4 regions of the Paenibacillus sp. RU5M genome follow, and region 1 is predicted to be linked to each of the others. Evidence: riboswitches for the same ligand, from Rfam matches in the RefSeq annotation. Region 1 holds a riboswitch; each other region holds the start of a gene.
What was found. A riboswitch is a leader RNA that binds a small molecule or an ion and turns the genes downstream of it on or off. The one in region 1 is predicted to bind cyclic di-AMP.
Positions count from the first base shown of each region.

Region 2: it holds a riboswitch for cyclic di-AMP, as region 1 does, so the genes downstream of both, CRO25_RS10090 (C40 family peptidase) here and CRO25_RS32525 (C40 family peptidase) in region 1, are expected to answer to the same signal.
Region 3: it holds a riboswitch for cyclic di-AMP, as region 1 does, so the genes downstream of both, CRO25_RS13250 (hypothetical protein) here and CRO25_RS32525 (C40 family peptidase) in region 1, are expected to answer to the same signal.
Region 4: it holds a riboswitch for cyclic di-AMP, as region 1 does, so the genes downstream of both, CRO25_RS31100 (3D domain-containing protein) here and CRO25_RS32525 (C40 family peptidase) in region 1, are expected to answer to the same signal.

Region 1 is NZ_OBQM01000025.1:18,611-20,813, forward strand. It holds gene CRO25_RS32520 (GNAT family N-acetyltransferase) at 1-91, opposite strand, end outside; gene CRO25_RS32525 (C40 family peptidase) at 491-961, opposite strand; cyclic di-AMP (ydaO/yuaA leader) riboswitch at 965-1,102, opposite strand; gene CRO25_RS32530 (hypothetical protein) at 1,345-2,187, opposite strand; gene CRO25_RS32535 (M1 family metallopeptidase) at 2,198-2,203, opposite strand, start outside.
Region 2 is NZ_OBQM01000002.1:946,156-948,358, reverse strand. It holds gene CRO25_RS10105 (hypothetical protein) at 1-86, shown strand, start outside; gene CRO25_RS10100 (hypothetical protein) at 210-428, shown strand; gene CRO25_RS10095 (carboxymuconolactone decarboxylase family protein) at 546-875, shown strand; gene CRO25_RS10090 (C40 family peptidase) at 980-1,444, opposite strand; cyclic di-AMP (ydaO/yuaA leader) riboswitch at 1,450-1,581, opposite strand; gene pelA (pectate lyase) at 1,995-2,203, shown strand, end outside.
Region 3 is NZ_OBQM01000003.1:587,117-589,319, forward strand. It holds gene CRO25_RS13245 (glutathione peroxidase) at 1-425, opposite strand, end outside; cyclic di-AMP (ydaO/yuaA leader) riboswitch at 793-968, shown strand; gene CRO25_RS13250 (hypothetical protein) at 1,089-1,484, shown strand; gene CRO25_RS13255 (HAD family hydrolase) at 1,643-2,203, shown strand, end outside.
Region 4 is NZ_OBQM01000020.1:51,473-53,675, reverse strand. It holds gene CRO25_RS31105 (TatD family hydrolase) at 1-118, shown strand, start outside; cyclic di-AMP (ydaO/yuaA leader) riboswitch at 360-613, shown strand; gene CRO25_RS31100 (3D domain-containing protein) at 887-2,071, shown strand.

The DNA of each region.
Region 1 (2,203 bases):
TATAAGGCGGGTCATACTGCCAATCGCAGATTAGTTCCGCGTGTTCTTCTTGCATGGGCACAACGTGAAACGTCACAGGGGCTTCATCCATACAACTGCACGCTCCTCTCATTGTGAACAAGCTATAATGATTTTGATTTGTCCATATACATATACATATGTCATTCCATATCTAAGCTTGTTTTCACTCTACAAAAGAGGCGTTCATTTGGCAAGTCCTCGTTTTTGAAAAAAAGTGAAACAAAAGTTCCGGTAATTTCGTTTATATTATAGTGGGATGGGTAAAAACATTATAAGAGCACGGGCGAAGCAATGAAAAATAGCTTTAAAAAAAGTTAAAATTAGGTTTGATAGCTATCCCGAATATGTTAAGGAAACGAAGCACAAAAAAACCGCCGGATAACATTCCTGCGGAGAATGTACCAGACGGTTCTATTATGCTTCGTTACAGTAAAGTTATTGTTACAGCATGACGTTGCTCGGCTTGTCCCTATTCAATGGCCAATGTCTCATATGCGTCCGTGCTCATAATACGTTTAGCGCCAACATAGCGGTTGGCCCAATAGCTTTCGCTTAATTCGCTAATTGTAACTCCTTTGGAAGAAGAGGAGTGTGCAAACTTCCCATTCCCTACAAAGATCCCTACGTGCGAGACACCTTTGCCCGTTGTATTGAAGAATACCAGATCACCTGGTCTCATTTCCATCCGGGATACCGAATCACCCATGTCGAATTGTGAACTCGATTGGCGAGCCAGATCAATGCCCAGCTTGTCGAATACATAACTTGTGAATCCAGAGCAGTCAAAGCCGTTAAGCGTTGTTCCTCCGCTTTTGTATGTAGTCCCCATTGCTGAATCAATAACTTGGTCCATTTTCGAATCTGCGAATGCGCTGCCTGCTCCAAGCGATAATGCGAATGTGAGGCTGAGTACAGCTGCGGTTAATTTCTTCTTAAACAAGAGATATACCCCTTCCAATGCCTGCGAGGTTAGCTTAAGGATTCGGTTGAAGGTCCCCTATGATCCCTCTGTTGCAAGATCAATTCACCCATAACTGGTTCCCCCGCTTCCCAGGTGCTAGGAATTTGGCTATGCTAGTTATGCACCTGCGAAATCAAGAAATGACGATTAAATTTTAAGTAGTTACAAATATGAAGGTAAAGATTACAAAGTTGTTACTAAAAACTCACTGCGATTATTGTAACAGAGGTATATCACTTTGGCAACGTTTAACAACAAAATTAACAAAAAAAACCTCGACCTTTGACGGGGAAAGGTCGAGGTTTGCTTGTTTAACGGCATTTGAAGAATACAACTTTACATAGAGATGGTAACCGTTTAATTTAATCTTTGACCGAGTTGGACTGCCATAGGCGGAAATGGGCACATATTTTCCACAGGCTCAGCAAGCACCGGGCAAGTGGATACGTTTGTTGTAGTATAAGACCAGTTAAGCCGGTTAGTAACCATGAAGCTGAAGTAAAGGCACCAAAGACCAGCAGATGAAGGCCGCCCAGCAGGACAGCAATGCCGATTAGAGTGATGACTTGGCGTAGTGCAATCCATATAGCTTGAAACGTACCACGTGCTCCGCCTTCCCCATCGGGAGCTGAGATACCAAACTGCATGTACAGTAGGACATGATGGATAACCCACCCGTATACAATCCAACCAGCAACATAGGGAATACCAGGCAAGAGCAGATGGAGGGAATGAAAACCTTCCATAAAGATGGAATAGAGCTTTGGCGCGAGCCAATAAGCGGGTAGCAGCAGTAATATAGTCCGAATGGTGTGGAGCAACAGCATCGGTTTCCATAAATTTTTGATACCGCGAATGAATGGAATGCGCTCTTCCGAATGGTTATAATGCTGGAGCGAGTAGAGCAGCCCTGCCTGAATGAGTGGGCTAATCAGAATCCGTATCAGCAGCATAGTCCCTAAAATCCATAAATAGCGGTGAACCTCCGGATTCGTTGTCAGACCGAGTTGGCTCTCCATTTTAAATAAAATCGTACTGAGTTCCCCTGTATCAGGGTCAGGATAACGCAGGAGCAGCGGAACCACAGCTGACTGCACCATCCGATAAAGAAAGTATCCCCATACTAATTGATAGAGAAATAAGAGTGCCGCAATGAACATATGCTGACGGACGAGAAACCAGCCTTCACGTATTTTCGATTTCACTGTATCCACCTCACCA
Region 2 (2,203 bases), on a different contig from region 1:
AGTACCTTGAAGAACGTGTGATGTCCGCCAAAGTGCTTGATTTTTGGTTTGAGAAGAACGACAGCAAAGAGCACGCGCAGCGGTAACTTTCAGTCGGGACATACTTTCGAATGACATGACAGTCCAATACAGTCACGTGAGACCTAAATGACTTTTCATTTAGGTCTCTTTTTGTAAATAATTTTTTTGGGAAAGTAGGCGTCGGAAATATGATCAGTGATGCACAATTGGATGCACTGCGTTTATCGGGTGAAAAAGTAAGGGTAGTACGGGACGAGATTCAGTCCAATGATGTGACAGGTATTGTAGTGGCTTGGGACGGGGAGCAGGTACTCATTCGCCGTCAGAATCGTCGTGTGGTCAAGCTTGATCGGAATTACCGATATCAATTGTTCAGCGAACCACGCGAGAGCCTGCTCGAAGAATAGGACATGCCTATTTAGGTTCATTTACCATGGATGTTTTGGCATAATTACACCTCTCCGGAGAGAAGATAGGTACAGTGAGAGCTTGTAACATATCAGCCGAGAGGATGTGCGGTAACCATGACACTGATGAATGATAAGGTTCATGCCTATAAAGATCAGATTGGTGAATTAAGCGATGTGCTGCCAGCTGTGGTGAAGTCTTATCATGAGTTCACTGGAGAATGCTTTCAGGCAGGGGCGATTGATGCCAAGACCAAACAGCTGATTGCGCTGGGTATTGGACTGTTTGCGAACAATGAGGTATGTACGTTTTACCATGTGGAAGAGGCACGTGCCAAAGGAGCGACCGATCAGGAGATTATGGAGACGGTTGCTGTGGCTGGAGCGGTAGGCGGAGGCCATGCGCTGTCTCAGGGTGCAATGAGAGTACAGAAGGCTTTACATTAAGTATAGAAGTCTACAGCACACCGGATTTGTAAACAAAAGCCCCAAACAAAGAGGAGGTCCCGGATTCACCCGGAGCCTCCTCTTTGCACTATATCAAATCAAACTTATATTTTGCCCAGCATTTTGTTATACATAAATTGTCCTGTTACCCGGCGTGCTGTTACGTAACGATCATTGAAGTAAGGATTGGATAATTGTGTGATGCTGACACCCTTGCTGCTTGAAGCATGAGCGAACTGTCCGCCCCCGATATATACACCTGTATGTGAAATGCCATTGCCCATCGTATTAAAGAATACCATGTCACCAGTACGCAGATTAGCTTTGGATACCGGAGTTCCGGCCTTAGCTTGTTGCTGGGAAGTGCGTGGTAATTCAATGCTATATTTGTTGAAAATATATCTCATAAATCCAGAGCAATCAAATCCGGCCATTGTTGTGCCGCCCCATTTGTAAGGTATGCCTGTCATGTTGTTAACGACGGTGTTGATACTGCTTGCCTCTGTGCTTGCTGCACCGGATGTAAATAGAACTGCTGCTCCAAAAATGGAGATGATAAGCTTTTTCAAAATTTTTGTTCTCCCTTCGATGCCTACGGAGTTAGCTAAGGGTTCGGTAGAAGGTTCCCTATATTTCCTATGTATAAGAATAATTCACCCAAAATGGTTCCCCCGTTTTCAAACATGAAACTCGGCAAATGAATAATTAAGTTTTTGTAACCTTTTGAAACTATATTGCATAAATGCGAAAATGTCAAACCGATTTTGAACACTTCTTATCATCTCAATGTTAACGGAATTATCGCTATTTATGTAGAAATAACTCGAATATTGGGTTTTAATAGATGACAAAAAAGTAACTACTGTTTCAAATGGAGAAAAATTGGATAATTTATTGGCTTTCTCACATTTCGATTAGACGATACCTAAAGGTTAAGACAAAGAATTTGTTACATATTGTTGCAATTATTGACAAAATTCATTGTTTTGCATAGAATTCTTTTTATCTAATCCACTTATTGGATGAAAAGAAATAGTTTGAGTTTAAAAACAAATATAAGGAGGGGAGACGCTCAAGGAAAACAGTTTGCAGAAAATGAATTGGGGAGTGTTCTAAACGATGTTGAAGGCACAAGCAAGGTTTGCATCTTTGGTAATGGCATGTACAATGGTTTTCTCTGTTGTCGGAATGGTATTTCAGCCTGCTGCTAAGGTATCTGCTGCAGACGCATCTGGAACGACAGCAAGTATCTCAGATATTTTGAAGAATCAACGTCCTGACGGGGGATGGAAGAAGGATTACAAAGAAACAAGTGGTGAGTGGGCCAA
Region 3 (2,203 bases), on a different contig from region 1:
GGAGCATACCGTTTCAGAACACGTCCGTTCTGATCCACAAGGAATTTGGTGAAGTTCCATTTGATGGCTTTGGAGCCGAGTACGCCTGGCGCTTCTTTGGTAAGGTGCTGGAAAAGAGGGTGAGCGCTTGAACCATTCACATCGATCTTCTCAAACATCGGGAAGCTAACACCATAGTTCATCTGGCAGAACTCGGCAATATCATCAGAAGAGCCTTTTTCCTGTGCAAACTGGTTGCTTGGAAAACCAAGAACTTCGAATGGGGAGTCTTTAAACTTATCCTGAAGCTCTTGCAGACCTTTGAATTGAGGTGTGAGGCCGCATTGGCTTGCTGTATTCACGATAAGCAGTACTTTGTCACGATAGTTGGACATTTCAACTTCCTGACCGCGAAGGGTGTTTACTTTGTAGTCGTAGACTGACATGAAAATCGCCTCCATTTCATATTCTTCTTTCTTCTATTATATTGATTACAATTAAATAATGCAAAATTAATATTGCTTTTTTAACTCAATTTGAAGCTGTCGTGTATGATCTGTGACTGATTTGCTACCTGAATTTCGCTAAAGAGAGAATTAGAGAGCTTTGATGAGATGGGTGGAGAATGGATACGTTGTAAGCGCTATTATTGATGTGAAATGGCAAAAATCCGTCGATTCGGTGATCTGCGCAGACTTTACACCAATATGGCACGGGTGTATGATTCATATCGTAATTCCAATTTAAATTAAATTTTACATGAAAAACGAAACAAACGATAATATCGCTCTGATTAATGATTATAAAAGAACGATGTTTTAATCGCTGAGTTTCCATTCATTCATGGGTGGGAAACGGGGGAACCAACAGGATGAACTGTCCAGGACAGTAGGCATCCATGGGGTGAATTTTCCGGTGACAGCCGGAAATAGGGCGACTCTCGCGCCCGAATCCGTCAGCTAACCTCGTAAGCGTTAAAGGGAGAGGCAACAAGCCGTACGCTGGTTCATAGTGTCTTTTTGCTATGGATTATTGAAGAAGCGTCCGGGAGGCCTTGGTCCCCCACGCTTCTTTTTTGTTGTCTTTTCACGCCAAGGGAGGAACGAATGATGGATAAAGAGATGATCTTAGTGACTGCTCCAAATGAAGCAGGACGTAAATTTATCAAATTGCTGATGTACAAAAAAATGCCGTTTGCCGTTCTGACCAACAGTGCAGGGGAAGAGCGCAGGCTCCGGAGGATTGGTGTGGAGCATGTCATTCGCATGAACACAGCTGCTGCTCAGAAATGGTTTTTGCCGCAAGGTAGTGTCGGCAATGTTTTTATTTTTGAAAATAGCCTAAACCTGACCTGTCGATATTTACAGATCTGCCGCTCCTGGACATCCAAGTCCCTGTGTGTCATTACGGAACAAAGCCACCCCAAAGGGATCTATCGGGGAATGGGAGCAGACCGTATTGTATATTCCTTGAATGGGGAAGTTGGGTTTCTACTGAATGGCTAGTGCTATTCCTGTGATTGATCCAGTGTCAGCTGCCTGTTATAATTGAAATCATAAATAAACGGAAACTTGAGGAGACTCATGCATGTTGGTGGGTCTTCTTTTTTATGGTTTGGGAAATAGGGATATGGATTTCCTGTGGCTAACGAGGAGGAATAGGCGTGCCGGATGTACGTGGAATACAATGGTTGTTCTTTGATGTGGGGGATACGCTCGTGGACGAATGGGAGCCGGTAGATGATATTATCGGTCAGTTCGTTCGTGAAGCTTGTGCGCTTGGTTATCAGGTGGAGATGCAGACGGTGCGAGAACTATTTGCCGCCTCCTACCGAAATTACGAGCAATGGCCGATGAAATTGGCTATTCGTACCCTTATCAGCGATGAGGGGCACCGGGAACAGATACAGGAGAAGCTGAAGTTCCGCAAAGAGCTTGAGCGCCCTTTTGCGTCAGCCGACGCTGTTCTCCAGACGTTGTCGCAACACTATAAGATTGGTATCATTGCCAATCAGAGTCCGGGGACGGAAAATCGGCTGGATAGCTACGGCTTGCGCAAGTATGTGGATGTGCTGGCCTGTTCGGCTGAAGAAGGAGTGTCCAAGCCTGATCCTGAATTGTATGCTGTAGCGTTGAAACAGGCGGGATGCAAACCTGAGGAAGCGGTCATGATCGGCGACAGGATTGATAATGATATTATTCCGGCTAAGAAGCTGGGTATGCAC
Region 4 (2,203 bases), on a different contig from region 1:
TGAGACAGCGCATGTACGTCTGGTTGCAGAAGCAGCTGCGGAAATTAAAGGCATTTCGGTAGAGGAAATTGCAGCAATAACGACCAAAAATGCCATGGAACGATTTGGGATTCGTTAAAAGATCGAGCAAAACGGGTGAAAAAGTGAGTTAGGCGGAGTTAATTTGCTTTTTGATCCAAATAAATCAAGAATATTACAATATTTTAACCAAATATTTAGAAAAACGTACTTGAACAACGCTTTACAACATGCATAGAAACAGGATATCATCTTTTCAGTGAATTGTTGTGCGGAAAATTGGACAGATGTTCGGGGGATGAACAAAGGGACACTTTCCGATGAAACAACATTACTTTCATGAATCAGTCTCGCTGAGTCTCCGTTAACGGAGAGCGGGGGAACCAATAGGGCTTAAACATCGGTGATTGCAGCCGATGCGCAACATGCGCTGACCCAAAAGCAGCGTATGAATCTGCGAAGCCGTATTTGATTTCTTCTTTGGGTCTCGGGGTGAATTCAAGGGCGTCCGCCATGAGCGGATGACCGGAGATAGGGCGGCTCTCTTTCGCCCGAACCCGACAGCTAACCTCGCAAGCGGAAAAAGAGAGGCAACCTCGTGCATGAATTTCCGATATTCAGAATCATTCGGAAGCCACGAAAGAGTTCCTCTTAAACTCTTTCTTTGGCTTTTTTGTTTTTGAATAAAAGAAATACTGTCATCATACGGTAAGTATTCAGGAGGATGACATCATGTTGCGAAGATTGATTCATGGTGCAGAACCGGATTATGTTGGTCCGATCTGTGTTCTGTAGAAAATTTGGTATAGTCGCGTCAAAGACATCATGCATTACTTTAGACGGCGAGGCTATGAAGGAGGACGGAGAAGTGGGCACATTCCAACCAGAAGAGACCCATGAGTCACGATCATCCAGTAAGTCTTTCGCGTTGCGGTGGAAGCATGAGAACTTGCGTCAAATGGCATTGATCGCGATTTTCTCAATTGCGCTTACAATCATGATCTTGTTAGTCGTTTACGGTCAGGCCGGGAAACAAATTTCACTGGTTATTGATGGCAAAGCTCAAGCGGTAGAGACTCGTACAGGAATGCTTCAGGAAATGCTGGAGGAGCAGTCAATCACAGTCAGCCCTCACGATCAGGTATCCATGCCCTTGAATGGGGCTATCACAGATGGAGACCGCATCGTTATTGAGCGGGCCGTTCCAGTTAATATTACGGCAGACGGGGACACCAAGACTCTGTATACAACCGATTCATCGGTAAAAGATGCGATTAAAAAATCAGGTATTCAGATTGCAAGTGAAGACAAAGTATATCCGGCGCTTGGAACCACTATTGAAGCGGATATGAAAATCCGTGTAGTGCGGGTAACAAAGCGTACGGTGGAAGTGGAACATCCGATTGCTTATAAAGTGATCAAAACGGCTGACCCTAGCTTGTACAAAGGCGACAATCGTGTCGTTGTGAGCGGTAAAGAAGGCACACTTGTACAGCATATTGAAAAAGTGTTTCAGGATGGAGAATTGGTCTCCAAAAAAATGGTGGGTAAATCGGTCGCAACGAATCGCGTCGATAAAGTGATTGCCATTGGTACCAAAGCCAAACCTGTTGTGAAAGAGCCAGTGATTCAGACGGTATCGGCGCAGACTTCCACGACAAAAACAGCAACAACCACGAACTCGAAGAAAACCGCTGCCTCGGGCAGCAAAGTAATTACCGTCTCAGGCAGTTCTTTTAAATATTCAAAAGTGTTGAAAAATGTATCCATGACGGCATACTCTTCTGAAGAGCCCGGTATCGGCACAAAAACAGCATCAGGTACTCGGGTAACTGAGGGACGTACCATTGCGGTTGATCCCAAAATCATTCCGATTGGCTGGTGGGTGTATATCGAGGGCCTTGGCTTCCGTCGTGCGGAAGACACAGGTGGTGCCATTAAAGGCAACAAAATTGATGTGTATTATGATAGTGTGAAGCATGCCCTGAACTTCGGACGGAAGAAAGGCAAGACGGTATATGTGATTGGTCCGGTGAAGCCGGAAGCGAACTAAAATCGTTTTACTTTGAAATGGGAATGCTATAAAATATAAGCATGAATGATTCATGCGGAATATGCGGCGGAGGGGTCTGAATTCAGTCTCCCCCGCCGTTTGGCAGAGAAGAGGGATATTCCTCTTCTTTTT